4 regions of the Agrobacterium sp. K11 genome follow, and region 2 is predicted to be linked to each of the others. Evidence: predicted binding sites of a transcription regulator. Region 2 holds the regulator's gene; each other region holds the start of a gene.
What was found. Region 2 encodes PhoB, which activates phosphate uptake and scavenging genes when phosphate is short. Its sites were predicted from a motif close to TGTCATNNANCTGTCAT; they were not measured.
Positions count from the first base shown of each region.

Region 1: the regulator PhoB is predicted to act here: its motif matches at 5,299-5,315, upstream of phnC (phosphonate ABC transporter ATP-binding protein).
Region 3: the regulator PhoB is predicted to act here: its motif matches at 5,607-5,623, upstream of AC5SEO_RS13785 (esterase-like activity of phytase family protein).
Region 4: the regulator PhoB is predicted to act here: its motif matches at 4,098-4,114, upstream of AC5SEO_RS22820 (DUF47 domain-containing protein).

Region 1 covers NZ_JCAHRB010000003.1:789,156-796,842, forward strand. The annotation lists gene phnG (phosphonate C-P lyase system protein PhnG) at 1-283, shown strand, start outside; gene phnH (phosphonate C-P lyase system protein PhnH) at 283-891, shown strand; gene AC5SEO_RS09065 (carbon-phosphorus lyase complex subunit) at 893-2,002, shown strand; gene AC5SEO_RS09070 (hypothetical protein) at 2,004-2,099, opposite strand; gene AC5SEO_RS09075 (alpha-D-ribose 1-methylphosphonate 5-phosphate C-P-lyase PhnJ) at 2,136-3,038, shown strand; gene phnK (phosphonate C-P lyase system protein PhnK) at 3,035-3,811, shown strand; gene phnL (phosphonate C-P lyase system protein PhnL) at 3,816-4,523, shown strand; gene AC5SEO_RS09090 (transferase hexapeptide repeat family protein) at 4,520-5,137, shown strand; gene phnC (phosphonate ABC transporter ATP-binding protein) at 5,374-6,234, shown strand; gene phnD (phosphonate ABC transporter substrate-binding protein) at 6,320-7,225, shown strand; gene phnE (phosphonate ABC transporter, permease protein PhnE) at 7,295-7,687, shown strand, end outside.
Region 2 covers NZ_JCAHRB010000003.1:549,515-557,201, forward strand. The annotation lists gene apaG (Co2+/Mg2+ efflux facilitator ApaG/CorD) at 1-45, shown strand, start outside; gene AC5SEO_RS07865 (Hsp33 family molecular chaperone) at 84-1,073, opposite strand; gene argF (ornithine carbamoyltransferase) at 1,297-2,214, opposite strand; gene AC5SEO_RS07875 (aspartate aminotransferase family protein) at 2,270-3,472, opposite strand; gene AC5SEO_RS07880 (GcrA family cell cycle regulator) at 3,903-4,436, shown strand; gene phoB (phosphate regulon transcriptional regulator PhoB) at 4,736-5,419, opposite strand; gene phoU (phosphate signaling complex protein PhoU) at 5,451-6,176, opposite strand; gene pstB (phosphate ABC transporter ATP-binding protein PstB) at 6,275-7,090, opposite strand; gene pstA (phosphate ABC transporter permease PstA) at 7,105-7,687, opposite strand, start outside.
Region 3 covers NZ_JCAHRB010000007.1:1,562-9,248, reverse strand. The annotation lists gene clpP (ATP-dependent Clp endopeptidase proteolytic subunit ClpP) at 1-355, shown strand, start outside; gene clpX (ATP-dependent Clp protease ATP-binding subunit ClpX) at 647-1,924, shown strand; gene lon (endopeptidase La) at 2,337-4,754, shown strand; gene hupB (DNA-binding protein HupB) at 5,043-5,318, shown strand; gene AC5SEO_RS13785 (esterase-like activity of phytase family protein) at 5,677-7,687, shown strand, end outside.
Region 4 covers NZ_JCAHRB010000013.1:40,590-48,276, reverse strand. The annotation lists gene AC5SEO_RS22835 (efflux RND transporter periplasmic adaptor subunit) at 1-333, shown strand, start outside; gene AC5SEO_RS22830 (efflux RND transporter permease subunit) at 335-3,481, shown strand; gene AC5SEO_RS22825 (NUDIX hydrolase) at 3,503-4,045, opposite strand; gene AC5SEO_RS22820 (DUF47 domain-containing protein) at 4,159-4,803, shown strand; gene AC5SEO_RS22815 (inorganic phosphate transporter) at 4,803-5,807, shown strand; gene ku (non-homologous end joining protein Ku) at 5,905-6,696, shown strand; gene ligD (DNA ligase D) at 6,700-7,687, opposite strand, start outside.

The DNA.
Region 1 (7,687 bases), 240 kb from region 2:
CGGTGCGCCCTTTAATCTGGGCGAAACCACCGTGACCCGGGCAACCGTGAAGCTCGCATCCGGCACCGTCGGCCATGCGCATGTGCTCGGCACCGGTCGCAAGAAGGCCTGGTACGCTGCGGTTTTCGATGCGCTCTGGCAGGAAAACCCGACACGCGGCTTCATCGAGACCGAGCTTCTTTCACCGGTCGAAAAAAGACTGGCCGAGGAGAAAGACCGGAAAACGAAAGAAACAGCCGCAACTCGTGTGGATTTCTTCACCATGGTTCGAGGAGAGGATTGATGGGCGTGAAAGCCGAAGCATTGACGGGCGGTTTTTCCGACGCCGTTTTCGATTCACAGCGAATCTTCAAGAAGCTCATGGACGGCATGGCCCGGCCAGGCACAGCGCAAACGATCGAAACAACAGTTGCCCCGCCGCTGCCGCTTGGTGCGGCCAGCGGCGCTGTTCTTCTTGCACTTTGCGACCATGACACGCCGGTCTGGCTGAGCGGCGCGCTACGCAAAACCACGGTGCCGGGATGGATCGGGTTTCACACCGGGGCGGTTACAACAGAGGAAAAAAGCGCGGCGCATTTCGCCGTCATTGAGGCGGGAAGCGCAATTGCCTCCTTCGGTCTCTTTGCCCAAGGCAGTCAGGAATACCCCGACCGTTCCACGACGGTCATCATTGAATTGCCCGATCTTGACGGCGGACGGGAACTGCTGCTGTCCGGCCCCGGCATCCGCCATATCAACATCATTAGCCCATCCGGCCTGCCGGACATATTCCCGAGGCTATGGGCGGAAAACAACGCCATCTTCCCGCGCGGCATCGACGTCATCCTGACGGCTGGCGACAAATTCGTCTGCCTGCCGCGCAGGACGCGCATTCAACCCGTGGAGGCATAAGATGTATGTTGCTGTCAAAGGCGGGGAAACCGCCATCGCCAACGCCCACCGGCTTCTGGCCGACAAGCGGCGCGGAGACCGCGACCTGCCCGCCATGACGGTGGCGCAGATCGTTTCGCAGCTTTCGCTCGCCGTTGACCGGGTCATGGCGGAGGCTTCGCTTTACGACCAGTCGCTGGCCGCCCTTGCCGTCAAGCAGTCTCGCGGCGACATGATAGAAGCGATTTTCCTGCTGCGCGCCTACCGCACGACCCTGCCCCGTTTCGGCTATTCTGTTCCCGTGGATACTGCGAAGATGACGGTCCAACGGCGCGTTTCGGCAACCTACAAGGATTTGCCGGGCGGGCAATTGCTGGGACCGACCTTCGATTACACCCACCGCCTGCTCGATCCCTCGCTGCTGGAGGACGGAGCTGTCGAGATCCCTGCCATCCGTGAAGGCGAGACAGAATACGTCATGCGCGTATCCGACATTCTCGCCGAAGAAGGCTTGATCGAAAGTGACGGCGACATGCCGGACGACCATGTTGCCGGCGATCTGACACGCGAACCAATAGAGTTTCCGATGGCGCGCGACCTGCGCCTGCAATCGCTTGCACGCGGCGACGAGGGCTTTCTTCTGGCGCTCGCCTATTCGACGCAGCGCGGTTACGGCCGCACACACCCGTTCGTCGGTGAAATCCGAATCGGCGAGGTGGAGGTCGAACTGGATGTGCCGGAGCTCGGTTTTGCTGTCTCGCTCGGAGACATCAAGGTCACCGAATGCCAGATGGTCAACCAGTTCAAGGGTTCTGCCAAGGCACCTCCGCAATTCACCCGCGGTTACGGTCTGGTGTTCGGCCAGAGCGAGCGCAAGGCGATGGCCATGTCACTGGTCGACCGGGCGCTACGCGCCGCTGAATTCGGTGAGGATGTGGTTGCCCCGGCGCAGGACGAGGAATTCGTCATCTCGCACGCCGACAATGTGCAGGCGACGGGCTTTGTCGAACATCTGAAATTGCCGCACTACGTGGATTTTCAGGCCGAACTGGGCCTGGTGCGCAAAATGCGCGCCGATTTCGACGCGACCGACACCGATGCCGGGGAATGGATGAGCGATGCCGCCGAATAAATCAGCGACTGTGCTGCTCGCCGAACCAATAGGCGCAAAAGACGGTCAATGCTGCAAAAGCGGCAAAGAACACGGCTGCAAGAATTCCAATCTCCATGAGCTTGTACTCCTTTTTTCGCAAGGTTAACGCGCAATGCTTAAAGAAGTTTCATTCGACGACGGGCTGGCTGCCTACAACTTCGCCTATCTGGACGAACAGACCAAGCGGATGATCCGCCGGGCGATCCTGAAGGCAATTGCCATTCCCGGTTATCAGGTTCCCTTCGCTTCCCGTGAAATGCCCATGCCTTACGGCTGGGGCACCGGCGGCGTGCAGGTGACCGCCGCCATCCTCGGTCCAGACGATGTCCTGAAGGTTATCGACCAGGGCGCCGACGACACAACCAACGCCGTTTCCATCCGCGCCTTCTTCCAGAAGGTCGCTGATGTCGCCGTCACCACCCGCACCAAGGATGCAACCATCATCCAGACGCGGCACCGCATTCCCGAAGAAGAACTGCATTCGGGGCAGGTCCTTGTCTATCAGGTTCCCATTCCTGAACCCTTGCGGTTCCTCGAGCCGCGTGAGACCGAAACCCGCGTCATGCATGCGCTGGAGGAATACGGCCTGATGCACGTCAAGCTTTATGAGGACATCGCCCGCAACGGCCGTATCTCCACCACCTATGCCTATCCGGTGAAGGTTGCAGGGCGCTATGTGATGGACCCCTCGCCAACCCCGAAGTTCGACAATCCGAAAATGCACCTGTCGGACGCCCTGCAATTGTTCGGGGCCGGTCGCGAAAAGCGCATCTATGCCGTGCCACCCTACACGGATGTCGTCAGCCTGGATTTCGAGGACCATCCGTTTGAAATCCAGAGCTTCGACAAGCCCTGCGCGCTGTGCGGCGGGGAGAATGTCTATCTGGACGAGGTGGTGCTGGACGACAAGGGCGGGCGGATGTTCGTCTGCTCCGATACCGACCATTGCGAAGACCGCCGCGCCCATGGCCACAAGGGCCATTTGCTGGCGGATGTGAAGGAGGCCGCAGAATGAGCGACGCACCGCTTCTGAAAGTCAGGGACGTTTCGAAATATTACGGCGACCGCGCCGGTTGCCGCAACGTCTCCTTCGAGCTTTATCCGGGCGAGGTTCTGGCAATCGTCGGCGAATCCGGCTCCGGCAAGACCACGCTTCTCAACTGCATTTCCACACGGCTCGTGCCGACGGCTGGCAGCGTGGAATATCGCATGCGCGATGGCTCGGTGCGAGACCTCTATCATATGGGCGAGGCCGAACGGCGTTTCCTGATGCGGACAGACTGGGGTTTCGTGCACCAGAACCCAGCGGATGGACTGCGCATGGCGGTTTCGGCGGGCGCCAATGTCGGCGAGCGGCTTATGGCTGTCGGTAACCGGCATTACGGCAATATCCGGCAATCAGCCAGCGAGTGGCTGGAGCGGGTGGAAATCGGCACAGACCGCATTGACGACCAGCCACGCGCCTTTTCCGGCGGCATGCGTCAGCGTCTGCAGATTGCCCGCAACCTGGTGACCTCACCGCGCCTCGTCTTCATGGACGAACCGACCGGCGGCCTCGATGTCTCGGTGCAGGCACGCCTGCTCGATCTCGTGCGTGGTCTCGTCAACGATCTCGGCCTCGCCGTTATCGTCGTCACCCATGATCTGGCGGTCGCGCGGCTGCTTTCCCATCGCATGATGGTGATGAAGGGTGGTGACGTCATCGAACACGGTCTGACAGACCGGGTGCTGGATGATCCGCGCGAACCCTACACGCAATTGCTTGTTTCCTCCATTTTGCAGGTTTGACGCCATGCCGACACCCCTCATCGTTTCGGAAGTCTTCAAAAGCTTCACCATGCATCTTCGCGATGGCATCGAACTGCCTGTTGTCCGCGATGTCAGTTTCTCCGTGTCCGGCGGAGAATGTGTCGTGCTCGGCGGCCCATCCGGCATCGGCAAAAGCTCGATCCTGAAAATGCTCTATGGCAATTATGCCATCGACAGCGGCCAGATCCTCATCCGCCACGAGGATCAGGTCATTGACATGGGCAGCGCCTCGCCGCGCACCATCCTCGAGATTCGCCATCGCACCATCGGGTATGTCAGCCAGTTTCTGCGCACCGTGCCGCGCGTTCCGGCGATCGACGTCGTCGCCGAGCCACTTTTTGCGCGCAAGGTTGCCGCGGAAGAGGCCCGCGAGCAGGCCGCCGTTCTGCTTTCGAAACTCAACCTGCCGCGGGAACTGTGGTCGCTGCCGCCAGCAACCTTTTCCGGCGGCGAGCAGCAGCGCGTCAACATCGCACGCGGTTTCATCACCGATCACGCGATCCTGCTTCTCGATGAACCGACCGCATCCCTGGATGCCGCCAACCGACGGGTGGTCGTGGAGATGATCGCGGAAAAGAAGCGCAAAGGGACGGCCTTGCTCGGTATTTTCCATGACGAGGAAGTGCGGGAAGCCGTGGCCGATCGCGTTCTGGATGTCTCGCAATTCTCCCCCCGGAAGGCAGCGGCATGAGTGTGAAGGTCGGTCTCGAACCTGTTGTCCACGAAAGTGCCCGTGTCACCAATTCATCGATCGGCCGCTATACCGAAATTTCGGAACGCTGCCGCATCGAGGAAGTGGAGATGGGCGACTATTCCTATGTCATGCAGGACGGTGCGATCTGGTGCGCCACCATCGGCAAATTCGTCAACATCGCCGCATCCGTCCGCATCAACGCGACCAATCATCCGATGTCGCGCGCCACACTTCACCATTTCACCTACCGTGCCCGCAATTATTGGGACGACGCCGATGATGAAAATGACTTCTTCGCCGCCCGCCGCGCCAAGCGCGTGGTGATCGGCCACGATGTCTGGATCGGCCATGGCGCGACCATCCTGCCTGGCGTCACAATCGGAAACGGTGCGGTAATCGGGGCCGGTGCGGTCGTGTCGAAAGACGTTGCGCCCTATACCATCGTCGGCGGCGTACCCGCCCGGCTGATCAGGAACCGCTTCCCGGCGGACCTTGGCCAGCGCATGGACGATCTCAAATGGTGGGACTGGGACCACGCAACGCTGCGCGGCGCACTGGACGATTTCCGCACCCTCGCCGCCGAGGATTTCGTGGCGAAATACGCCGGGTAAAATCGCCCCACACCGAAGAAACTGCAGATTCCGGGGTCATGCTCCGGGGTCTCCCTAACAATGTCTGCGAGACACCCGCCGGCCTCAATCCGGTGGCACGACTACTAAAAGGTTCGCAGGCGACCACGCGCACGCCTTATCTGCGCATTCTGTAATATTTTCTTCATCAAACTGACATTCACGCTTCACGCACCGCTGTTAGGTCGAACCCCATCAGAAGAAGATTGGACGGGGAAATGAGCTTTCACCTGAAGCAAGTCACGCGCCGTTTCGGCAACCACACTGCGGTCGATTCCGTGAATGTGGAAATTCCGCAAGGCCAGATGGTTGGCGTGATTGGACGTTCTGGCGCAGGAAAGTCAACGCTGCTGCGCATGATCAACCGCCTCGTCGATCCCTCCTCGGGTTCCATTCACTTCAACGACACGGAAGTCTCTTCGCTGAAGGGTGCCGCCCTGCGCAACTGGCAGCGCGACTGCGCGATGATCTTCCAGCAGTTCAATCTGGTGCCGCGTCTCGACGTGCTCACCAATGTCATGCTCGGCCGCCTGAACCACCGTTCGACCGTGCTCAGCCTGTTCAACATCTTCACGGATGAAGAGCGCCTGATGGCGATTGCCGCCCTCGAGCGGCTCGGCATCGAGCACGTAGCCATGCAGGCGGCGGGCACGCTTTCCGGCGGCCAGCAGCAGCGCGTCGCTATCGCCCGGGCACTAATGCAGTCTCCGAAGATGATTCTCGCCGACGAGCCGATCGCCTCTCTCGATCCCCTGAACGCCAAGATCGTCATGGACGCCCTGCGCGACATCAACGAGCGTGAAGGCATCACCGTCATAACGAATCTGCATACGCTGGATACGGCGCGCAATTATTGCGAACGCATTATCGGCATGTCGCAGGGTCGAGTCGTTTTCGACGGAACACCCGCCGAACTGACGGCGGCGGCGGTCACCGAGATTTACGGCACGGATTCACACGGCGCCGGCATCGACGAGACCATGACCTCGACCAGCATCAATATTCCCGGCGCGCAGCTTGCCGCGCGTCCGGTTCAGCAATCTGCCGGTCCCGAACCGCTGGCTCTCGCCGGGCTCTGAGGAACCGCTCAGCATCGTTTGCGCCCGCGTCAAGGGCCGATACTTCACAACAAACTCCGGCTCGCCGGGAAACAGGAGAAAGTCCATGTTGAAGAAAATCCTTCTTTCGGCAGTCGCCCTTGGCGTTCTGGCCGGTTCGGCCATGGCTCAGGACGTCAAGGTCCTGCGTATCGGCCTCGACGGTTCGGAAAATGAAGCCGACCAGATCCGCAACACGAAGTGCGTTGCGGATGGCCTCAAGGCTGCAACCGGCGTTTCCGAAGTTCAGGTTTTCCCGTCGCCGGACTATAACGGCGTTATCCAGGGCCTGCTCGGCGGCACCATCGACATTGCATCCATGGGCGCTTCTTCCTACGCCAAGATCGCCATTGCCGATCCCAAGGCCGTCGATCCGATCCTGACCTATACCGGCTCTGACGGTTCCAGCGGCTACTACACGATCATGGTTGCCCGCAAGGACAGCGGCATCAAGTCTCTGGCTGACGCCAAGGGCAAGAAGATCGGCTTCGCCGACCCTGACTCCACCTCGGGCTTCCTCGTCCCGAACGTATCGATCCCGAAGGAAACCGGCGTTCCGGTCAAGGAATATTTCTCCGAAACCGGCTTCGGCGGCGGCCATGAGAACCTCGTTCTCGCCGTTCTCGACAAAAAGTTCGACGTCGGCACGACATTCGGTTCGGGCGTCGGCAAGTGGGAAGAAGGCTACTCCGGCGGCAACCTTCACCAGATGGTCAAGAAGGGCAACCTCGACATGGACGATATCGTTCAGGTCTGGAAGTCCCCGCTGATCCCGAACGGTCCGCTTCTCGTTGCGAACAAGATCGGTGACAGCATGAAGCAGAAGGTCGAAGACTTCTTCATGGAACTGCCGAAGAAGGATCTCGCCTGCTTCCAGGGTTACACCCAGGGCAAGAACACTGCCTACATCAAGGTCGACCCGGCTTTCTACCAGACGATCATCGACGCTCGTAAGTCCGTTATCGGCGGCTGATCCTCAGATCATATCCGGAAGCGACGGTGCCTTGCGGCACCGCCGCTTTTGCCAATAAAGGAAAGCGGCATGGCGACCACACTGCAACATGGTACCCTCACGCCCGAGGGATTGAGCGCATCGTCCCGAACGGTGATGCGTCATTATCAACAGCAGCTTAGGACACGGCGGATTTATACCGTTATGTCGCTCGTTATCTTCCTCATCGTCCTTGCCGCCTCACTGAATTTCGCCAATGAGGCCAATTCGGGCAAGTTCTTCGAGCGCCTGCCATATTTTTTCGACTTCATGAAAACATTCGTGCCGGATAGCCCGCTCGAGGTCTTCCGGGCGATGTTCGACCTGCCGTCGCCCTATGACAACGGTTCGCTGAAATACAACTATGTCGCGGATCGCGTTTACATCACCAACGGTTTCTACATACCGCATTTCATCTATCAGCTGATCATCACGCTCAACATC
Region 2 (7,687 bases):
GCCTTTTCACTGGATTCACCCGGCCTGTTGCGGGTGCTGAACTGACAAAAAAGCCGCGCCATTCACAAGCGCGGCTCTCCTCGTCAGACGTTTTCAAACTCGCTGACATCGTAACGATAGGTCGTGGAGCAGAACTCGCACGTCACGGCAATCGCACCGTCTTCCTCACTCGCCTTGATCTCTTGAGCGGTGAAACCGGACAGCACACCCTTGATCTTGTCCCGTGAACAGCTGCAACGGTCGAAAATGACCTGCGGATCGTAGATGCGCACGCCGCTCTCGTGGAAAAGCCTGTAAAGCAGACGCTCCACTGGCACCTGCGGATCGGTCAGCTCGTCGGTATCCACCGTATTCAGCAGCGACACTGCCTCTGTCCAGGCATCGTCCTCCGCCACTTCATAATCGCCCTCGTCGCCGTCACCGCCATGGAGATCGCGCATGCGCAAACGCTCGGGCGCCTGCGGCAGGAACTGGGCAATCACGCCGCCTGCACGCCAGCTATGGCGCGGCTTGCCTTCGCCGTCACGGTCGAAGAACTGGGCAACGCCGAGGCGTACGCGGGTGGGAAGCTGTTCCGATTGACGGAAATAAACCCCGGCGATTTCTTCCAGCGAAGAACCGTCCAGCGGCACGATGCCCTGATAAGGCTGCATGCCGACGCCCTGATCGATGGTGAAGGCCAGAATGCCGGTTCCGAGCAATTGTTCGGGCGAGGTTTGCCCCGCAGCAACAGCTTCCGCCAGCCGCTCCTCATCGAAACGAGCATAAGCGCGCATGCTCTCGGGCGCGGTGAAATCCGCCACCAGAAGGTCAACCGGGCCGTCGCCCTTGGTCTGCACAGTCAGCTTGCCGGAAAATTTCAGGGATGTGCCGATCAGCGCCGTCAGAACCGTTGCTTCCGCGAGCAGGCGGGCGACAATCTCGGGATATTCGTGACGTTCGAGGATGGCATTCAACAGCGGCCCGACCTGTACGGCGCGACCGCGCACGTCCAGACCTTCGACCTGAAAGGGCACAACCTTGTCGTCGCCAGCTAAATCGAGATTGTCCAGTTCAACCGTTACATCTGCCATGTCATAACTCCTTGGCGCAGCCGTTGCGCCGCTACCGTCCAAAAGTCCGGCTTTTAAAATGTACTTTTTCAGCTTGTCGCACAGAGATCCGGGAAGCGAAACTGCCTCCGGGGAAAATCGTGCAAATCGTGAGGTGGCCCGCCAGCGAAAAGCCGACGAGCGTCTTCGAAGCCCCACAAATGGGAATGTGCATCGCCGAGTTCAAGCACCCGGCCGATAGCGGTCAGATGACGCCCATGCACCAGGCGATAATGGACTTCTGCGCATGGAGCCGGTTTTCCGCCTCGTCGAAGACCACCGATTGCGGCCCGTCGATCACTGCATCCGTTACTTCCTCGCCGCGGTGCGCCGGCAGGCAGTGCATGAACAGCGCTTCCTTGTTGGCCTTCGCCATCAGCGCTTCATTGACCTGATAAGGCTGGAAGATATTGTGGCCGCGCGCCTTGTGTTCCTGGTTCATGGACACCCAGGTATCGGTGACGACGCAATCAGCGCCCGCCACTGCCTTGTCGGCATCGTGGTACAGCGAGATTTCGCCGCCATTGTTGCGTGCCCAGTTCAGGAACTTGTCGTGCGGTTCCGAACCCATCGGTACTGCCATCGCCATGCGGTAACCGAAACGGGCGGAGCCTTCCACGAACGAATGCAGCACATTATTGCCGTCACCCGTCCAGGCAATGGTCTTGCCCTTGACCGGGCCGCGATGTTCCTCGAACGTCAATATATCCGCCATGATCTGGCAGGGATGCGTGTCGTCCGTCAGGCCATTGATAACAGGCACGGTGGCGTGTTCGGCAAGCTCGAGCAGACGCGAGTGATCCGTGGTGCGGATCATGATGGCATCGACATAGCGCGACAGCACCTTGGCCGTATCGCCAATCGTTTCCGCGCGGCCCAGCTGCATTTCCGTGCCCGACAGGAAAAGGGTCTCACCGCCGAGTTGGCGCATGCCGACATCGAAGGAGACGCGGGTGCGTGTGGACGGTTTTTCGAAAATCATTGCCAGCATCTTGCCGGCAAGCGGCTTTTCCGCCGTGCCGGTTTTGGTGGCAATCTTGCGCGTGCGCGCATCATCAAGAATTGTCCGCAGATCCTCCGACCCGACGGCCGAGAGGTCCAGAAAATGTTTTGGTGAACCCATTCTAATCTGTCCCATGCTTGCGAGCCCCCTGAAGAGAGGCCCGCTCTTGATTTTTTCAGGCGCTTTTTGCCTGTTTCGCAACCGTCAGGGAAGCGGCAGCCGCGTCGATACGTGCAAGACCCTCACGGGCCTCTTCCGCCGTGGTGACGAGCGGCGGCAGAAGACGGATGACATTGTCGCCCGCAGGCACGCCAAGCAGATGCTCTGCGCGCATGGCCTGCAGCAATTCGCCCGAAGGAATCTTCGCCTTGATGCCCAGAAGCAGGCCTTCGCCGCGAATTTCGTCGATCACGTCAGGATAACGGTCCTTGAGCGAGGCCAGACCCTGCCGGAAGACCAGCGCGACGTCACGGACCTTCTCGAGAAAACCTTCGGAGAGAACGACGTCAAGCACGGCATTGCCGACTGCCATGGCCAGCGGGTTGCCGCCATAGGTGGTGCCATGTACGCCCGCCGTCATGCCGGAAGCGGCATCTGCCGTGGCAAGGCATGCGCCGAGCGGGAAACCGCCACCGATACCCTTGGCGACCGCCATGATATCGGGCGCAACACCGGTATGTTCATAAGCAAACAGCTTGCCTGTGCGGCCGACACCCGTCTGGACCTCATCGAAAATCAGCAGCAGGCCGTGCTCGTCGCACAATCCGCGCAGAATTTGCAGGAATTCCTTGCTGGGCGAGCGAATGCCGCCCTCGCCCTGGATGGGCTCGATCAGAAGTGCTGCAGTCTCAGCCGTGATGACGGCCTTGAGGGCATCGACATCACCGAACGGAACCTGATCGAAACCTTCGACCTTGGGACCGAAACCTTCGAGGTATTTCTGCTGGCCACCCGCGGCGATCGTCGCCAGTGTACGGCCATGGAAAGCGCCTTCGAAGGACACGATGCGGAACTTCTCCGGATGGCCCTTGGTATAGTGATAACGGCGGGCGGTCTTGATGGCGCATTCCAGGGCTTCCGCGCCTGAATTTGTGAAGAATACCTTGTCCGCGAAAGTCGCTTCCGTCAGGCGCCTGGCGAGTTTTTCCTGTCCCGGTACTTCATAAAGGTTCGAGACGTGCCAGACCTTCTCGGCCTGCGTCTTGATCGCATCAACGAGGTGAGGATGGGCGTGGCCCAGCGAGTTGACAGCAACACCGGCCGCAAAATCCAGATATCGCTCGCCGCTTTCCGTGAACAGCCATACACCCTCACCGCGCTCGAAGCGCAAGGGGGCTCTTGAAAACGTATCAAACAATGGCGCGCCGGCTTCGGCCATGGCTGTATCACTCCTTGCGCAGATGCGCTGTCAAACTGTTGTCAATAGGCTTGCGGGGTTATCCCTCGCCTGAAAATCAAAATGCCGCCTTGCGGCGGCAGGGGCACTATTGTCACTTCGTTTGCCGATGTCAACAAAAGTCAGCGTTTCCCGGGCTTCTCAAGCACTAGTATGCGGCGGCGGGCCAGCCCCAAGGTGTTGCCTTTCAGACTCAATACGCCAGCAAGTTGGGGAAAACCGGAAAATCGATTCCAGATGATTCCCGCGACTCTTGCCACGGAGTCGGGCTGGCACTAGGTTAATCGCTAATTACTAGACTGCATTGCGGCGGAACTAGTCACCGAAAATCAGGCGGAAACCACGCTTGCGGCATGCGCGCGAGACGGAGAGGGATTCTGCCGAAAATACACGCGACAAGCGGAGAAGCGGCATGAACTGGACAGACGAACGAGTCGAAAAGCTCAAGAAATTGTGGTCCGAGGGCCTTAGCGCCAGCCAGATTGCAGCGCAGCTGGGCGGCGTCAGCCGTAATGCCGTGATCGGCAAGGTCCATCGTCTCAATCTGCCGGGACGCGTCAAGGCTGGCGGTCCAGTGACTTCGGCACGCTCCGCGCCGAAGCGCACCGCTGCCCCTGCCCCGCGTGCGACGACTTTCGCAGGTCGCGTCAACGCGGCACCGGCACGCATCCTCACCCGTTCGAACGCGGCAACGGCGCTGCACGAGGAGATCGATATCGAGACCGCGCAGGTTCTCGATTACGTTCCTTCCAAGAACGTTGTCACGCCGATTTCCCGTCGCCTGACGCTGACGGAACTGACCGAGCGCACCTGCAAATGGCCGGTTGGCGATCCGCTGAAGGACGACTTCCATTTCTGCGGTTGTGAAGCGCTGGAATCTTCGCCCTATTGCAAGTTCCATGCGAAACTCGCCTACCAGCCGGTGAGCGAGCGCCGCAAGGCTTGAGTGTTGCGGCACGCATTCAGCACTCAAAAATTACGGGCCTTCGGGCCCGTTTTTTTATGACAAAAATAAAGCCGCTTTCTGGGCGGCTTGATGGCAGGCCTCACCCTTTCCCCTTACTATCGGGCGTGACCCTTCAATCCGGATTTCAACGCGCCGCCGATCTCCTCCGGTCAAAACGGACAATGGCATCGAGTTTGGCGGATATTCATATTGAAAAAGCCCGAAATCGTTTCAGATTTCGGGCTTCCTGATTTTTTGGTGCACTACTTCGCCAGCGAAACTATCTGGTTCCGCATCGCTCAGGCTTCCATCGAATATCCCGCACCACGCACCGTGCGGATGACATCCTGCATGTGCGAGAAATTCAGGGCCTTGCGCAGACGTCCGACATGCACATCGACAGTACGCTCGTCGACATAGATATCATGACCCCAGACGCCATCCAGCAATTGCGAGCGGGAAAACACCCGACCCGGCGACGTCATCAGGAATTCCAGCAAGCGGAATTCCGTCGGGCCGAGGCGCACTTCGCGGCTTTTGCGGTGAACGCGATGGGTCTCGCGGTCCAGTTCGATATCGCCGCATTTGAGCACCGACGACAGAACCTCCGGACGGGCCCGGCGCAACATGGCCTTGACCCGGGCCATGAGTTCCGGCGTCGAGAACGGCTTGACGACATAATCGTCAGCGCCGGTAGCGAGACCGCGAACCCGTTCGCTCTCTTCGCCACGCGCCGTCAGCATGATGATGGGCAGGCGTTCTGTTTCCGGCCGCATTCTCAAGCGCCGGCACAGTTCGATACCGGAGACACCGGGCAACATCCAGTCCAGGATGAGAAGATCCGGAATGCGCTCCTGCAGCCTGATTTCCGCCTCATCGCCACGGGGTATCGTGTCGACGTCGTATCCCTCAGCCTCGAGATTGTAACGAAGCAGGACGCTCAGCGCTTCCTCGTCTTCCACAACTGCAATCTTGGGCACCATATGCTGAACTCCGCAAGCTTCTGCTTGTCTGTTACTCGGTCACCGAACCAAGCGTGTTGGAACTGTCGTCCTTCGGACGCTCGCCCTCCGGCTGGCTGCCAGTGGTCATGTAATAGATCGTCTCTGCGATATTCGTCGCATGATCGCCGATACGCTCGATGTTCTTGGCGCAGAACAGAAGATGCGTGCAGGTGGTGATGTTGCGCGGGTCTTCCATCATGTAGGTCAGAAGCTCCCGGAAGAGCGACGTGTACATGGCATCGATTTCCTCGTCGCGTTCACGGATCGCATTGGCCTTTTCGGCGGAACGCGTGGAATAGACGTCGAGGACTTCCTTGAGCTGCACCAGCGCCAGGTCGGACAGATGCTCGATGCCGCGGGCGAGCTTGCGCGGAACGCCGGTGCCGGCGACAGCGATAACGCGCTTGGCCGTGTTCTTGCCAAGATCGCCGACGCGTTCGAGATCGGCGGCGATACGCAGGGTGCCGATGATCTCGCGAAGGTCTGCCGCCATCGGCTGACGCTTGGCGATGGTTACAATCGCCTTGTCGCCGATTTCGCGCTCAGCATGGTCGAGAATGGTATCGTCCGAAATGACTTTCTGCGCGAGCGCAGCATCAGAATTGACGAGTGCGCGCACGGCGTCACCGCACATCTGCTCGGCAAGACCGCCCATTTCGGCGATGCGGCGCGTCAGAAACTTCAGTTCGTCGTCATAGGCAGACAGGATATGCGAATGGGTCGTTGTCTGTGTCATGGTCTATTCCTCCGGCTTGGCCTGCATGCGCGTGCCCAACAGCGGGGCACGGCAGAGGCACCAGTCTTGTACGGTTACGATAAAGCACCGGCCGGGGATCAGCCGAAGCGGCCCATGATGTAGTCCTGCGTGCGCTGGTCGTCCGGATTGGTGAACATCTTGTCGGTTTCGTTTTCTTCGACAAGATGACCAAGATGGAACATGGCCGTACGCTGGGAAACGCGCGCCGCCTGCTGCATGGAGTGCGTGACGATGACGATGGTGTAGTTGGTGCGCAGTTCGTGGATGAGTTCCTCGACCTTCGCAGTCGCGATCGGATCCAACGCCGAGCACGGCTCGTCCATCAGGATCACTTCCGGGCTAACGGCAACCGCGCGTGCGATGCACAGACGCTGCTGCTGGCCACCGGAGAGACCCGTGCCGGATTCCAGCAAACGATCCTTCACCTCGTTCCAGAGACCCGCTTTCTGCAGGCTATGCTCGACGATCTGGTCCATATCCGCCTTGTTGCGGGCGAGACCGTGGATACGCGGGCCGTAGGCGATGTTCTCATAAATCGTCTTCGGAAACGGGTTCGGCTTCTGGAACACCATGCCGACGCGGGCACGCAGTTCCACGACGTCGATCTGCTGATCGTAGATATCGTCGGTATCGAGCGTGATCTTGCCGGTGACCCGGCAACCGTCGATCGTGTCGTTCATGCGGTTCAAGGTGCGCAGGAAAGTGGATTTACCGCAACCGGACGGGCCGATAAGTGCAGTCACCGTGTTTTCGCGGACATTGAGGTTCACGTCGTAAAGCGCGCGCTTTTCGCCGTAAAAAACCGAAACATCCTTGCCGATCATCTTGTATGAGACTTCATTCATTTTCTTGTCCAGCGCCTTTTCAACTGCTGCTTCCGACAACATGTTCATTGCTCTAGCTCCCTCTACCAGCGCCGCTCAAAGCGGCGACGCAACAGGATTGCGCCAACATTCATGAGAATGAGGAACAGAAGCAGGATGATGATAGCGCCAGATGTCCGTTCGACAAAGGCACGCTCAGCTTCGTTCGCCCACATGTAAATCTGCACCGGCAGGGCCGTGGACGGATCCATAGGCGTTGTCGGATAGTTCGCGACGAATGCCACCATGCCGATCAGAAGCAGCGGCGCCGTCTCGCCCAGTGCGTGGGCGAGACCGATGATGGTGCCGGTCAGAATGCCAGGCATTGCCAGCGGCAGGACGTGATGGAAAATCGTCTGCATCTTGGAAGCGCCAAGACCGAGTGCGGCGGCGCGGATCGACGGCGGCACGGCCTTCAATGCAGCGCGGGTGGCGATGATGATTGTCGGCAGGGTCATCAGCGTCAGGACGAGGCCGCCGACCAGCGAGGCCGAGCGTGGAAAGCCCATGAAGTTGATGAAGACGGAGAGACCGAGCAGACCGTAAACAATGGAGGGAACAGCCGCCAGATTGTTGATGTTGACCTCGATAAGGTCCGTCAAACGGTTCTTGGGGGCAAATTCCTCC
Region 3 (7,687 bases), on a different contig from region 2:
TCCTGCCGTTTCGACGCTTTGCGTCGGCCAGGCCGCATCCATGGGCTCGCTGCTTCTGGCCGCTGGCGAAAAGGGAATGCGTTTCGCAACTCCGAACGCCCGCATCATGGTGCATCAGCCCTCCGGCGGCTTCCAGGGGCAGGCTTCGGATATTGAGCGTCACGCCCGCGACATCATTAAAATGAAGCGTCGCCTTAATGAAGTCTACGTGAAGCACACCGGCCGTACGCTGGAAGAGGTTGAAAAAACCCTTGATCGCGACCACTTCATGGATGCCGACGAGGCCAAGGACTGGGGTGTGATCGACAAGATCCTCACCTCGCGCCAGGAAATGGAAGGCGCCGCCGCGAATTAAGGCGCGACGCTTTTTGACGGTTGTTTAACCCCGCAAAGTAATTTCGGGGCTTTCAACCGCAACAGAAAGCGATATTAGTATATATAAAGGCTGTGTTGAATTTTTATGACGTGGCCTTTGTTTTGATGGGGAATTCGTTGCAGCCGGTTGTCAGCTCATGTATCTGATACCGGTTAGTACCCCGGGAAACGAGGCGGATACGGCGATGCACCCAAGGGCGGCCGTATCGGCGGGCGGTAAGTTGACCGCGATCCGTTTGGCGGACCTGCGGCGTGCTGGAAGGAAAGTGATATGAGCAAAGTCAGCGGCAGCAACGGCGGCGACTCTAAGAATACACTCTATTGTTCATTCTGCGGCAAGAGCCAGCACGAAGTCCGGAAACTCATTGCCGGACCGACGGTATTCATCTGCGATGAATGCGTCGAATTGTGCATGGACATCATCCGCGAGGAGAACAAGACGTCGATGGTGAAGTCGCGCGAGGGTGTTCCCACCCCGCAGGACATCATCAAGATCCTCGACGAATACGTCATCGGCCAGAAGCAGGCGAAAAAGATCCTGTCGGTGGCCGTTCACAACCATTACAAGCGCCTCGCGCACGCCTCCAAGAATGGCGATGTCGAGCTTGCGAAGTCGAACATCATGCTCGTCGGTCCGACGGGTTGCGGCAAGACCTATCTTGCCCAGACGCTCGCCCGCATCATCGACGTTCCCTTCACAATGGCAGACGCAACGACGCTGACCGAAGCCGGTTATGTCGGCGAGGACGTGGAAAACATTATCCTGAAGCTGTTGCAGGCTGCGGATTACAATGTCGAGCGCGCCCAGCGCGGCATCGTCTATATCGATGAAGTCGACAAGATTTCCCGCAAGTCGGACAACCCGTCGATCACGCGTGACGTGTCGGGCGAGGGCGTTCAGCAGGCGCTTCTGAAGATCATGGAAGGCACGGTCGCTTCCGTTCCGCCGCAGGGCGGCCGCAAGCATCCGCAGCAGGAATTCCTGCAGGTGGATACGACCAACATTCTCTTCATCTGCGGCGGCGCGTTTGCCGGCCTGGACAAGATCATCTCGGCCAGGGGCGAAAAGACCTCGATTGGCTTCGGTGCGACCGTCAAGGCGGAAGACGATCGCCGCGTTGGCGAGGTGCTGCGCGAACTGGAGCCGGAAGATCTGGTGAAATTCGGTCTTATTCCGGAATTCATCGGCCGTCTGCCGGTTCTGGCTACGCTGGAGGACCTTGACGAGGATGCGCTGATCCAGATCCTGTCCGAGCCGAAGAACGCGCTGGTCAAGCAGTATCAGCGTCTTTTCGAGATGGAAGATGTGGAACTGACCTTCCACGAGGACGCGTTGCGCGAGATTGCGCGCCGGGCGATTACCCGCAAGACGGGTGCCCGCGGTCTGCGCTCGATCATGGAAAAGATCCTTCTGGATACCATGTTCGAACTGCCGACGCTGGAAGGCGTGCGCGAAGTGGTGATCTCCAACGATGTCGTCAGCGGCATCGCTCGCCCGCTCTACATCTATGCGGATCGTCAGGAAGAAAAGGCCAATGTTTCGGCTTGATTGACCGATCCGACGCTTTGATGAATTCCAAAGGCCCGCACTCGTGCGGGCCTTTTCTGTTGTGGCAGGTGCGAAACTTGCCGCTAACTTGGAGTAACCCGATTTTGCGTTTGGAGCGGATTGCGCTTTGCTGATAAAGTCTTAAAACTGATTTGCAGCGCGATATGACGGAAATGTGAATTACCGTCGGCGACCCGGTTCCTGATCCTGTGGGATAACCGGAAATGTCGGGAGTAATAGCCGGCGCTGTATTTGTTTGAATTTTACGGCCGTGCCGTTGCGCGGGGTCGTCTCTTCCGGTGACTTGAAATCGGCGTTCCGAAACTCCACTTTCAGTCTCGAGAAATGAATATGCCGGACGCCCCAAGACGTCAGGCAAAGTGTCCTGAAAGGGACCATGAAAGGAAATGATATGACGAACATCACGTCTGCGGCATCCGGCGGTATCTATCCGGTACTTCCCCTGCGCGACATTGTCGTTTTCCCGCATATGATCGTTCCCCTGTTCGTCGGGCGGGAAAAATCCATTCGCGCTCTCGAAGAGGTCATGGGCTCGGACAAGCAGATCATGCTTGTTACCCAGATCAACGCCAGCGATGACGATCCGTCCCCGGAAGCCATCCACAAGGTCGGCACGGTCGCTAACGTTCTCCAGCTGCTGAAGCTGCCCGACGGCACCGTGAAGGTGCTTGTGGAAGGCAAGGGTCGCGCCCAGATCGAGGCCTATACCGACCGCGAGGATTTCTACGAAGCGTCTGCGACGCCGCTGCAGGAGCCTGCGGAAGACCCGGTTGAGATCGAGGCGCTGTCGCGGTCCGTCGTTTCGGAGTTCGAGAGCTATGTGAAGCTCAACAAGAAGATTTCGCCCGAGGTTGTCGGCGCTGCCGGCCAGATCGACGATTATTCGAAGCTGGCCGACACTGTTGCGTCGCACCTGTCGATCAAGATCACCGAAAAGCAGGAAATGCTGGAAACCGTCAGCGTGAAGCAGCGGCTTGAAAAAGCGCTCGGCTTCATGGAAGGCGAAATTTCCGTGCTTCAGGTCGAGAAGCGTATCCGCTCGCGCGTCAAGCGCCAGATGGAGAAGACGCAGCGCGAATATTATCTGAACGAACAGATGAAGGCGATCCAGAAGGAGCTCGGCGACGGCGAGGATGGCCGTGACGAGATGGCCGAACTGGAAGAGCGCATTGCCAAGACCAAGCTTTCCAAGGAGGCCAAGGATAAGGCCGAGGCGGAAATGAAGAAGCTTCGCCAGATGAGCCCGATGTCTGCGGAAGCGACTGTCGTGCGCAACTATCTGGACTGGCTGCTCAGCCTGCCCTGGGGCAAGAAGTCGAAGGTCAAGGTTGATCTCAACAGCGCCGAGGCGGTCCTCGATCAGGATCATTTCGGTCTGGACAAGGTCAAGGAACGCATCGTTGAATATCTGGCCGTGCAGGCTCGCGCTTCGAAGATCCGTGGCCCGATCCTGTGCCTCGTCGGTCCTCCCGGCGTCGGCAAGACTTCGCTCGCCAAGTCGATCGCCAAGGCGACCGGCCGCGAATATGTGCGTATGGCGCTGGGTGGTGTGCGTGATGAGGCGGAAATCCGCGGTCACCGCCGTACCTATATCGGCTCCATGCCGGGCAAGATCGTTCAGTCGATGAAGAAGGCCAAGAAGTCCAATCCGCTCTTCCTGCTCGACGAGATCGACAAGATGGGCATGGATTTCCGTGGCGATCCGTCTTCCGCACTGCTGGAGGTGCTCGATCCGGAACAGAACTCCACCTTCATGGACCACTATCTTGAAGTGGAATACGACCTGTCCGACGTGATGTTCGTGACCACGGCCAACACGCTGAACATTCCAGGTCCCCTGATGGACCGTATGGAAGTGATCCGCATCGCCGGTTACACGGAGGACGAAAAGCGCGAAATCGCCAAGCGTCACCTGCTGCCGAAGGCGATCAAGGAACATGCCCTGCGTCCGGAAGAGTTCTCGGTCAGCGATGACGCTCTGATGATCGTGATCCAGCAGTACACCCGCGAGGCGGGCGTGCGCAGCTTCGAGCGCGAGTTGATGAAGCTTGCGCGAAAGGCCGTGACCGAGATCATCAAGGGCAAGGTCAAGTCCGTGGAAGTCACCGCAGCCAATGTCCCGGATTATCTGGGCGTTCCGCGGTTCCGCCACGGCGAGGCCGAGCGTGAGGATCAGGTTGGTGTCGTCACCGGTCTGGCATGGACGGAAGTCGGCGGTGAGTTGCTCACCATCGAAGGCGTGATGATGCCGGGCAAGGGCCGCATGACGGTCACCGGCAACCTCAAGGAAGTGATGAAGGAATCCATTTCGGCAGCGGCATCTTATGTCCGCTCGCGCGCCGTGGACTTCGGCATCGAACCGCCGCGTTTCGACAAGAGCGACATTCACGTTCACGTTCCGGAAGGGGCTACCCCGAAGGATGGACCGTCTGCCGGTGTTGCCATGGCAACCGCCATCGTCTCCATCATGACCGGTATCCCGGTCTCCAAGGATGTGGCGATGACGGGTGAGATCACGCTTCGTGGTCGCGTGCTGCCGATCGGCGGCCTGAAGGAAAAGCTGCTTGCGGCTCTTCGCGGCGGCATCAAGAAGGTGCTCATCCCGGAAGAAAACGCCAAGGACCTGGCGGATATTCCTGATAATGTGAAGAACGAGATGGAGATCATCCCGGTTTCTCGCATGGGTGAGGTCATCAAGCACGCGCTGCTTCGCATGCCCGAGCCAATCGAGTGGGACGGCAGCATCGAAACGCCTGTTATCGCAACTGTCGACGGTGTCGACGAGGGCGGACAGACGATCGCACATTGATTGCCACGTCGTTGTGAAAGCCAGAATCCGTTTTCGCGACACCTGTGCATAGATTCAATGTGTTAGATGCCGAAAGGCGCGATGCTTCTTTGATGCTCGCAGAACTGGTGCGAAATTGGCACGTTTAAGGGAAAGGCCGGCAGAAATGTCGGCCTTTTTTGTGAAAAACCCCGCAGACCCCTTGTTTTTCAGGCGATTCCAGCGCTTTTGAGTTGCTGCGCGCGGATACAGACGTATTCTGCGCCGGCTTAATTTGAGTCGTTTCAAACCATTGAAAGGGGTGGAAACATGAACAAGAACGAGCTCGTCTCTGCTGTTGCCGAAAAGGCTGGTCTCACGAAGGCAGATGCTGCTTCCGCTGTTGATGCCGTATTCGAAACCGTACAGAACGAACTGAAGAGCGGTGGCGACATCCGTCTCGCTGGCTTCGGCAGCTTCTCCGTAAGCCGTCGTGAAGCCTCCAAGGGTCGTAACCCTTCCACGGGTGCTGAAGTCGATATCCCGGCTCGCAACGTACCGAAGTTTTCCGCAGGCAAGGGCCTGAAGGACGCCGTCAACTCGTAAGGTTTCCGAAAGGCCGTGACGTCCGGCGGCGGGCGGGCGGCTTTTCAGGTTCACGAGGAAACATGTTTTGACGCCCTGACGCCGTCATGCCGGCACGTAAACCGGGCGGCTTTTCGAAATGATTTTTCGGATAGCCCTTTTTTCGAACCGGCAAGATGTACTTGAAAGTAGGAGAGCGCGCCTGTGTAGCCTCTATCCGGTCACACGGCGCTCCGATACGCGGAATGTGCGCACGAACAGGAAAGCCCGGCCTTCATGGTCGGGCTTTTTGATTCCTCCGGCAGGAAATGTCATGCCGCTGTCATGTCTCTGACGCAGAAGCCATAGGGTGTTTTTTTGGATCCAAGGGGGATTTATAATGGCGTTCCGACTTTCTCAGATGGCTTTGACTGCTGCTCTGCTCACGTCCGCGGCCTTTCCGGCTGCTGCCGAGCCGGTTTTCAACCGCATCGCATCTTTCCCGGTCGTAAAGAACCTGCCAGCGGACAAGGACGCGAAGGCCGTCACTTCAGCTGAAATCGTAACCGCCAGCGAAGACGGTAAGACGCTGATCTATTCGGACAGCCCGCTTGGCGGCATTGGATTCGTTGACATCACCGACGCCAAGGCACCCAAGGCTGGCGGCGCGTTGCTGCTGGAAGGCGAACCGACCTCGGTTGCCGTTGCTGGCGCCAAGGTTCTGGCCGGTGTCAACACGTCCGAAAACCGCGCCAAGCCGTCCGGCAAGCTGGTGACGGTCGATATCGCCACCAAGAAGATTGAAGCGAGCTGCGATCTCGGTGGCCAGCCAGATTCTGTCGCAATTTCCCCGGACAAGACCTTCGCCGCCATCGCGATCGAAAACGAACGCGATGAAGAGGTGAACGAAGGCGCCCTGCCACAGATGCCGGCCGGTTATCTGGTGACGGTCGGTCTGAAAAACGGCGTTGCCGACTGCGCGACGCTGAAGAAGATCGACGTGACCGGCCTTGCCGAAATCTCCCCGGAAGATCCGGAGCCGGAATTCGTCTCGATCAATGCCAATGGCGAGATCGCGCTCACGCTGCAGGAAAACAACCACATCGTCATCATCGACGGCAAGACCGGTACGGTAAAGACGCATTTCTCCGCCGGCACGGTTGATCTGGAAGGCGTCGACACGAAGACGGACGGCCAGATCAAATTCACCGACAAGCAGGAAGGCCGCAAGCGTGAGCCAGATGCCGTGAAGTGGCTGGACAATGACCGAATCGTCATCGCCAATGAGGGTGACTGGCAGGGCGGCGCGCGCGGCTTCACCATTTTCGACAAGACCGGCAAGCTTCTTTATGAAGCCGGTGCCACCCTTGAGCACGCCGCCGCCAGCATCGGCCACTATCCGGAAAAGCGCTCCAAGGCCAAGGGCATCGAGCCGGAAGGTCTGGAGACGGCAACCTTCGATGGTCAGAAGTACTTCTTCGTTCTTGCCGAGCGCGCGTCTCTCGCTGCGGTCTACAAGGATACGGGCGGCACACCGGAACTGGTCCAGCTTCTGCCCTCGGGCATTTCGCCTGAAGGCGCCGTCGCCATTCCGTCGCGCAATCTTCTCGTCACTGCCAACGAAGCCGATCTCGTCGAAGATGGCGGCGCTCGCTCGCATGTCATGATCTATGAACGCGCAGAAGGCCAGATTGCCTACCCGCAGCTCGCTTCCGCCACCGTTGATGGCGCACCGATCGGCTGGGGCGCTCTCTCCGGTCTGGTGGGCGATGCTGAAAAGCCTGGCATCCTCTACGCCGTGTCCGACTCGGTCTATGGAAACCAGCCGTCGATCTACACCATCGACGCAACGAAGAAGCCCGCCACCATCACCAGCGCCCTGCGCATCAAGCGCGACGGTATCGCAGCCCAGAAACTCGACATCGAAGGCATTACGCTTGACGGTAAGGGCGGCTTCTGGCTGGCCTCGGAAGGTGACAGTGCCAAGCTCGTGCCCCACGCACTCTACAATGTCAGCGCCAAGGGCGAGATCAAGGCTGAGATCGCTCTGCCGAAGGAACTGCTGGCTGGCGAAACCCGCTTCGGTTTCGAAGGCGTGACCATGATCGGCAAGGGCGACGACGCGACGCTGTGGATGGCCGTACAGCGCGAATGGGGCACGGACGAGAAGGGTTTCGTCAAGCTCGTCTCCTACAATCCGAAGTCCAAGGAATGGGGAGCCGTGCGTTACCCGCTCGACAAGACCGAGGCAGGCTGGGTCGGCCTTTCTGAAATCACCGCACAGGGCGACTATGTCTATATCGTCGAGCGCGACAATCAGGTCGGTGACAAGGCAAAGATCAAGAAGCTTTACCGCGTCGCGATCGCTGACCTGAAGCCGGGCAAGATCGGTGGCGAACTGCCGCTGGTGG
Region 4 (7,687 bases), on a different contig from region 2:
GGGACGCGCTTTGTCGCCGTCTATCTCCGGCTTGCCAACCGCGACGGCCGGCTGTGGGGAGGAATGTTCGCCAGCGGGTCCATCCTCGTGCGCGAAAAAAACGATGCGCTTGTCGTTCCTGCAATCGCGCTTCGCAAAGACGAAACCGGCTATCACGTCCTTAAAGTCCTGAACGGCCATCTTCGCCGCCAGACGGTGGCGGTGGGATCGCGCTGGAACGATGGCAGCCTGATCGAGATAGGCGCCGGTCTAGAGGACGGTGAGACGATCCTGACCGCACCGCTTCCCGAATTGCAGCCCGACATGGCTGTTACGGTCGACAAGGCAGGCTGAGATGTTTCTGACCCGCATATCCGTCTCCCACCCCGTTTTCGCCACCATGATGATGGTGGCGCTTCTGGTCATGGGTCTTTTCTCATTGCAGCGGCTGGGGCTCGACCTCTACCCCAATGTAGACGTTCCGGTCGTCGTGGTGTCCACCGCTTATCCGGGCGCCACGCCGGAAACGGTGGAGACAGAATTGACGCGCCCGGTCGAGGATGCGCTGAACGCCATCGGCGGTCTGGACGAGATCACGTCAACCTCCTACGAGGGACGCTCAGTCGTCGTCGCAAAATTCAAGCTCGAGGTTAAGAGCGCAACCGCTGCACAGGACGTGCGCGACAAGATCGCCGCCATCGACGCGAATTTCCCGCAAGAGGCCAAAAAGCCGGTCATATCCCGGTTCGATCCCGCCGCCGAGCCTATCCTGTCGGTGGCGATAAGCTCGACGTCGCTCGACATACCCGCACTCACCGCCCTTGCCGACCAGAATGTGCTGCGGCAACTGACGACTGTTCCCGGCGTGGGGCAGGCAACGCTGGTTGGCGCCCGCAAGCGGCAGATCGACATCACGATCGACGACACCCGCATGCGCGCGCTTGGGATCGGCATCAACGAGGTGGTAAGCGCGCTACGCACCGGCAACAGCAACAGCCCGGCTGGAAGCCTTGTCGATACCGTTTCCGAACGCACGATCCAGGTGCAGGGCCGCATCGCCGAACCGCAGGCGCTGCTGGACATGGTCGTCGCCCGGCGCGGTGGCGCAGCCATTTATCTTCGCGACATCGCCGCACTCTCCGAGGGGGCTGCCGACGCCGAAAACCGTGCCCTCTATAATGGCCAGACTGCGCTGGCGATCGACATCGTCAAGGTTCAGGATGCCAACACGGTTCAGGTTGTCGCGGATGTGAGAAAGCGCCTCGACGCCCTCAATGCCGACCTTGTTCCACAAAACGTGCAATTGCGAGTCATTACGGACACATCCATTCCCATCCGGGAATCCGTCACGCAGGTGCAGACGACGTTGATAGAAGGGGCGGCACTTGCCGTAGCCATCGTCTTCCTGTTCCTCAATTCCTGGCGCAGCACCGTCATCACCGGACTGACACTGCCGATTGCGATTATCGGCACGCTGGCGGTCATTGACGTTATGGGCTTCACGCTCAATACACTGAGCCTCCTGGCGCTGACGCTTTCCATCGGCATTCTGGTGGATGACGCCATCGTTGTGCGCGAAAACATCACCCGTCACCTTCACATGGGGAAATCCCATATCCGCGCAGCACTCGACGGCACGAACGAAATAGGACTTGCGGTTATCGCGACAACGGCAACAATCGTGGCGGTCTTCCTGCCCGTCGCTTTCATGGACGGCATCGTCGGTCGGTTCTTCTATGAATTCGGCATCACCGTTTCAGCTGCCGTGCTGATCTCGCTTTTCGTCGCCTTCACGCTCGATCCGATGCTGTCGAGCGTCTGGTACGATCCGGATGCGCAACCCAACGCCCGGCGTGGGCCGGTGGGCCGGCTGATCGTCCGTTTCGATCACGGCTTCGAATGGCTCGCCGATCAATATCGGCATGTGATCGGCTGGACATTGCACCACCGGCTCGTCACCCTGCTCGTCACATCAGGGATTTTTGTCGGCAGCCTGCTCATGGTGCCGTTGGTCGGTGCGGAATTCGTCCCGAATACGGATGAAGGCCGCTTCCAGATCAACGTCACGGCACCGGTCGGCTCCTCGCTGGATTACACCACGGCGAAGGTGCGGCAGGTCGAGAAGGCACTCCAGGAATTCCCGGAGGTCGAGATGCTCTATTCCACCGTCAATACCGGCGGCACCGTCGGTAAACATCGCGCCGCCGTTCTGGTGGGACTGGTGCCGCTGGAGATGCGCACCCGAACTCCGGTCACGCTGGCCGATCCGATACGCAAACGCCTGTCGGCCATATCGGGCATAGAGGTCGCGATCCTGCAAAACGGCCTCGGCGGTGGCGAAAGCCCCGTCCAGCTCAGCATTCTTGGTGACGACCGGGCGATCCTCGAGAAGATCGCCGACGGTCTGATGGAAGACATGAAAAAAATCCCCGGCCTCGTGGATGTGACCTCGAGCACCCGCGACGTGACCTCCATCCTTTCGGTACGCCTGAAACGCGAGGCGGCAAGCGATCTCGGCATTTCCCGATCCGATCTTGCCGCAGCGCTCTCGCCGCTCATCGCCGGTGAGGACGTGTCGAAATGGACGGATGCGGGTGGTAACAGCTACGACATCGTCGTGCGCCTGCCCGGCGAGCGGCGTGCCGACACGACGAGGATTAGCGAGTTGATGATCGCCACCAGCCGCACGGCATCCAACGGCTCGCCCCTGATGGTACGTCTGGATCAGGTCGCCGATATCACCACCGTGGAAGCACCCGCCGAAATCCGCCGCATCGACAATCGCCGCGAGGTGCTGGTTTCGGCCAACATATCCGGACGAGCGCTTGGCGAAGTGACAGATGTGTTGAAAACCCTTACCGCCGCCCGCGACATGCCGGACGGCTACCGTATCCGCTTCGGCGGCGACGCCGAAACCATGGAGGAGACGGTTGGCCACATGGTCACCGCGCTCTCAATGGCGGTCATCTTCATCTACATCGTGCTCGCCTCGCAATTCGGCAGCTTCCTGCAACCGCTCGCCATCATGGCGTCGCTGCCGCTGTCTCTCATCGGCGTCCTCGTCGGGCTCTTGGTTGCCGGCAGCACGATCAACATGTTCTCGCTGATCGGCTTCATCATGCTGATGGGCCTCGTTACAAAGAACGGCATCCTGCTTGTCGATTTCGCCAACCGCGAAAGGAAGCGTGGACTTTCGCTCAACGAAGCGCTGGCGAGCGCCGGCATCATCCGCTTCCGCCCGATAATCATGACGACGCTTGCGATGATTTTCGGCATGATTCCGCTCGGTCTAGCTGTTGGCGGTGGCGGGGCGCAGCGCGCGCCGATGGCGCACGCAGTAATCGGCGGCCTCATCAGCTCCACCCTGCTCACCCTGATCGTCGTGCCGACAATCCTGTCTTACATCGACAGCATCACCCAGCGTTTCGCCCGCCTGCTACCGAAGGCGCCGGACGAGATGGGGGAGACGGGATCGACCGAACGACCAGCATCACCATCCTAGGTTCGATGGTGGCGTTTGCCGTCAGGACTTTTCCTCGGCCAGGCGTTTCCTCTTCCCCCTCGGGCGGAAGTCGACCAGAAGCGATTTCAGTTCGATTTCCCGGACGCGCCTTGCTGCCTCGTCCGGGCGAACCCATTCCAGAAGGCGTTCGCCGCGCTCCTTGAAACTCGTTTCCTCCCCTGTGATCTCGATCTGGAAGACATCGACAACGCAGGGAACGACATCGCCATTGTCGAGCATCTTGAGATAGGTGTAGCGGCCAACGGCGTCCTTCCTCACGCGGCCACGAACGCCCGCTTCCTCCCACGCCTCGATCGCGGCAGCCTCATGCGGTTTCTTGCGTTTCATCGGCCAGCCGCGCGGAATGATCCAGCGTGCGCTGGTGCGGGAGGTGACGACGAGGATTTCGATCTCTTCTCCGCTTCCGGTATAACGGAAGCATAAGGCGGCATATTGCTGCCGGAAAGAGCCGGTGAACAGCTTATCAGGAACAGCAGCAAGTTGCTGGAGCAATGTCAGGGAACGCGCCGGACGGGCTTTCCGGCTTTTCTTCATGGATTTCATATCCGTTGATACTGCCGATTTTCCGGGTTGCATCAATGCCCCGCGTGCATTTATGACAGTTTTATGACAATCACCCCCCACAACTAATAAAGCGCCATTGAGGGCCAATTCGCATGATGAGCATTTTTCGCAAGCTGATGCCGCGCGAGGACCGTTTCTTCGACATGTTTAGCAAACATTCGGAAACGGTCGTCAAAGCCGCCGCAGCTCTGGACCAACTTCTCAGCGGCGTCGACGTCGAGAAAAACTGCGACCTTATCGTCGCCCTCGAAGACCAGGCGGATGATATTACCCGCGACGTTCTGCTTGCGGTGCGCCGCAGCTTCATAACGCCCTTTGATCGTGGCGATATCAAGGACCTCATCCAGTCCATGGATGACGCCATCGACATGATGCACAAGACCGTTAAGACGATCCGGCTGTTCGAGCAAACCGAATTCGACCCGCTGATGCGCGAGATGGGCCACGAGATCGTGCGTGCGGCAAGCCTCGTCGCCGAAGCTATTCCGCTTCTGGAAAAGGTTGGCACCAATGCCCAGCGCCTGTCAGTGATTGCCGAAGAGGTTACCCGCGTCGAAGGGCGCTCCGACGAGCTTCATGACCAGGGCCTGAAGGACCTCTTCCGGCGCCATGGTGCGACCGGCAATGCCATGGCCTATATGATCGGCAGCGAGATCTACGGCGAACTCGAAAAGGTCGTCGACCGCTTCGAGGACGTGGCGAACGAGATCAGCGGCATCGTTATCGAGAACGTCTGATGGATGTCGCGCTTGCACTGCCGCTGCTTGTCAGCCTTATCGCCATCGCGCTGTTCTTCGATTTTCTGAACGGTCTCCACGACGCCGCAAATTCCATCGCCACCATCGTTTCCACCCGTGTATTGCGCCCGCAATATGCGGTGGCATGGGCGGCCTTCTTCAATTTCATCGCCTTCCTGTTCTTCGGCCTGCATGTGGCCGAAACGCTCGGCACCGGCATCATCGATCCGGCCATCGTCTCCCCGCAGGTCATCTTCGCGGCATTGATGGGCGCCATCGTCTGGAATATCGTCACCTGGATTTTCGGCATTCCCTCCAGCTCGTCACATGCCTTGATCGGCGGTCTCGTCGGTGCGGGCTTTGCGAAGGTCGGTTTCAATTCCATCGTCTGGTCGGGTCTTCTGAAAACCGTGGGCGCGATCTTCATGTCGCCGGCCATCGGCTTTTTCCTGGCACTGCTGCTGGTGCTTGCCGTCTCCTGGCTGTTCGTCCGCCAGACGCCCTTCGCCGTGGATCGCACCTTCCGCATCATGCAGTTCATTTCCGCCTCGCTCTATTCGCTCGGCCACGGCGGCAATGACGCACAGAAGACCATGGGCATCATCGCTGTGCTGCTGTTCAGCCAGGGGCATCTTGGAGAGAGCTTCTACGTGCCGTTCTGGGTGGTGATCTCGTGCCAGTCGGCCATGGCGCTCGGTACGCTTTTCGGCGGCTGGCGCATCGTGCACACTATGGGTTCGAAAATCACCAGGCTGAACCCGATGCAGGGGTTCTGCGCCGAAACCGGCGGTGCGCTGACACTTTTTGGCGCGACGTGGCTCGGCATTCCGGTGTCCACCACCCATACGATCACCGGCGCCATCATCGGCGTCGGTGCCGCGCGTCGCGTCTCGGCGGTGCGTTGGGGCCTTGCGGGCAATATCGTCATTGCCTGGGTCGTGACCATGCCGGCCGCTGCCCTGATATCCGCATCTGTCTATGGTCTTACATCGTTGTTCGGCTGAGACAGAGTCCCGCCCTCTCTGCCAAAGCTCCCGGAACAAAAGCCACCCTGTGGTTGTTAATCCGGGAGACAACAGGCGACAAGGCGGATCGCGGATCATGGCACGGCAGGTTTTCTGGAAGGGCTATCTGAAGCTGTCGCTGGTGACGGCCGCAGTTTCGCTGACGCCTGCCACGACCGAAAGCAACAAATACCGCTTCCACGTTCTCAACCGCAAAACCGGCAATCGCGTCGAAAGCCGCTATGTCGACAGCGTTACCCACAAGCCGGTGGCCGCAAAGAACCAGGTGAAGGGTTTTCCCCGCGCCGAAGACAATTATGTGTTGCTGGAGGATGACGAGATCGATGCGGTCGCGCTCGAAAGCACCCGCACCATCGACATCCAGACCTTCGTACCCACAGGTTCTATCGACTGGATATGGTACGACCGGCCGCACTTCCTGCGCCCGGAAGACAAGATCGGCACGGAAGCCTTCAGCGTGATCCGGGAAGCCATGCGGGCAAACGGCGTTGTCGGCATTGCGCGGCTTGTTCTCTATCGCCGCGAAAGAGCGGTTCTGCTGGAACCGTCAGGCAAGGGCATCATTCTGTGGACCCTGCACTATGGCGAGGAAGTGCGCGAAAGCATCGACGCGCTGGATCCGAAGATGAAATTCGAAAAGCCGCTGCTGGACGCGATGGAAAAACGCATCGGCAAACAGATGACGGGATGGAAACCGGCGCTGGTGCAGGATCCGATCCAGAAAAAGATCAGCGCTTTGCTAAAAACCAAGAGCAAGACCGTATCTTCCCCGGAAAAGAAGACCGGCACGAAAACCCGGACCGGCGGCAATGTCATCAACATCATGGATGCCTTGAAGAAAAGCCTTGCCTCGGACAAGAAAGGCTGACGCTCATCGGGCCTTTTTCGGCAGGGGTCGCGCGGCAGCGAAAAAGCCGTCCCATGGATCCTTCTTCAGGGCAGAAAGGCGCGCGCCGATATTGCTGACCGTGAAGTGTGCCGGACCTATCTCATCTGAGAGTTCCGCCCATTCGATTGGCGCTGAAATGGCGGCTCCGGGTCGGGCACGTGTCGAATAGGGCGCAACAGCCGTATTGCCCCTGCCATTACGCAGATAGTCGAGGAAGATGCGGCCTTGGCGTTTCGCTTTGGTTGCCACCGCAAGATATTTCTCCGGCTCCGCCTTGGCCATGTCATCCGCCATGGTCTTTGCAAAGGCCTTCAAGGCCGGCCATCCCGCTTCCGGTTTCAAGGGTGCCACGACATGCAACCCCTTGCCGCCGGAGGTTTTCACGAAAGCGGCCAGACCGGCATCTTCGAAACGCCGCTTCAGTTCCAGTGCCGCGCCGATTACCTCCTGCCATGACACGTCCTCGCCGGGGTCTATATCCATGGTGATCATGTCAGGCTTTTCCCAGTTCGCGGTTGTCGCCCCCCATGGGTGAATTTCAAGCGCAGCGGACTGGACCAGGGCCATCATGCCATCGAAATCCGTAATCCTGATAAGCGGTTCCCCGCCCTTGTCCTTCGGATCCTTGATCTGTTCTATCGCCTTGTTCACACCGCGCCAGGCGTGTTTCTGGAAGAAGCGCTGACCATCGATCCCTTCAGGACAACGCAGCAGCGCCAGAGGCCGGTTAACGACAAAGGGGGCCATATAGCGCCAGACCTGGGTGTAATAATCGGCAAGCCCTTCCTTGGTCACGCCATCGTCCGGCCAATAAAGCCGTTCCGGATGGGTGAACTTGATCTTTGACTGCGGCGTCCCTTGTTCCGACACTGCTTTATCCTCGCGTTCGATTTCACCCACCGGCTTGTCTTCCCGCAAGCCGCGGAATGATGCATGGCGCAGATTGCCATCTACGGACCAGGCACGAAAC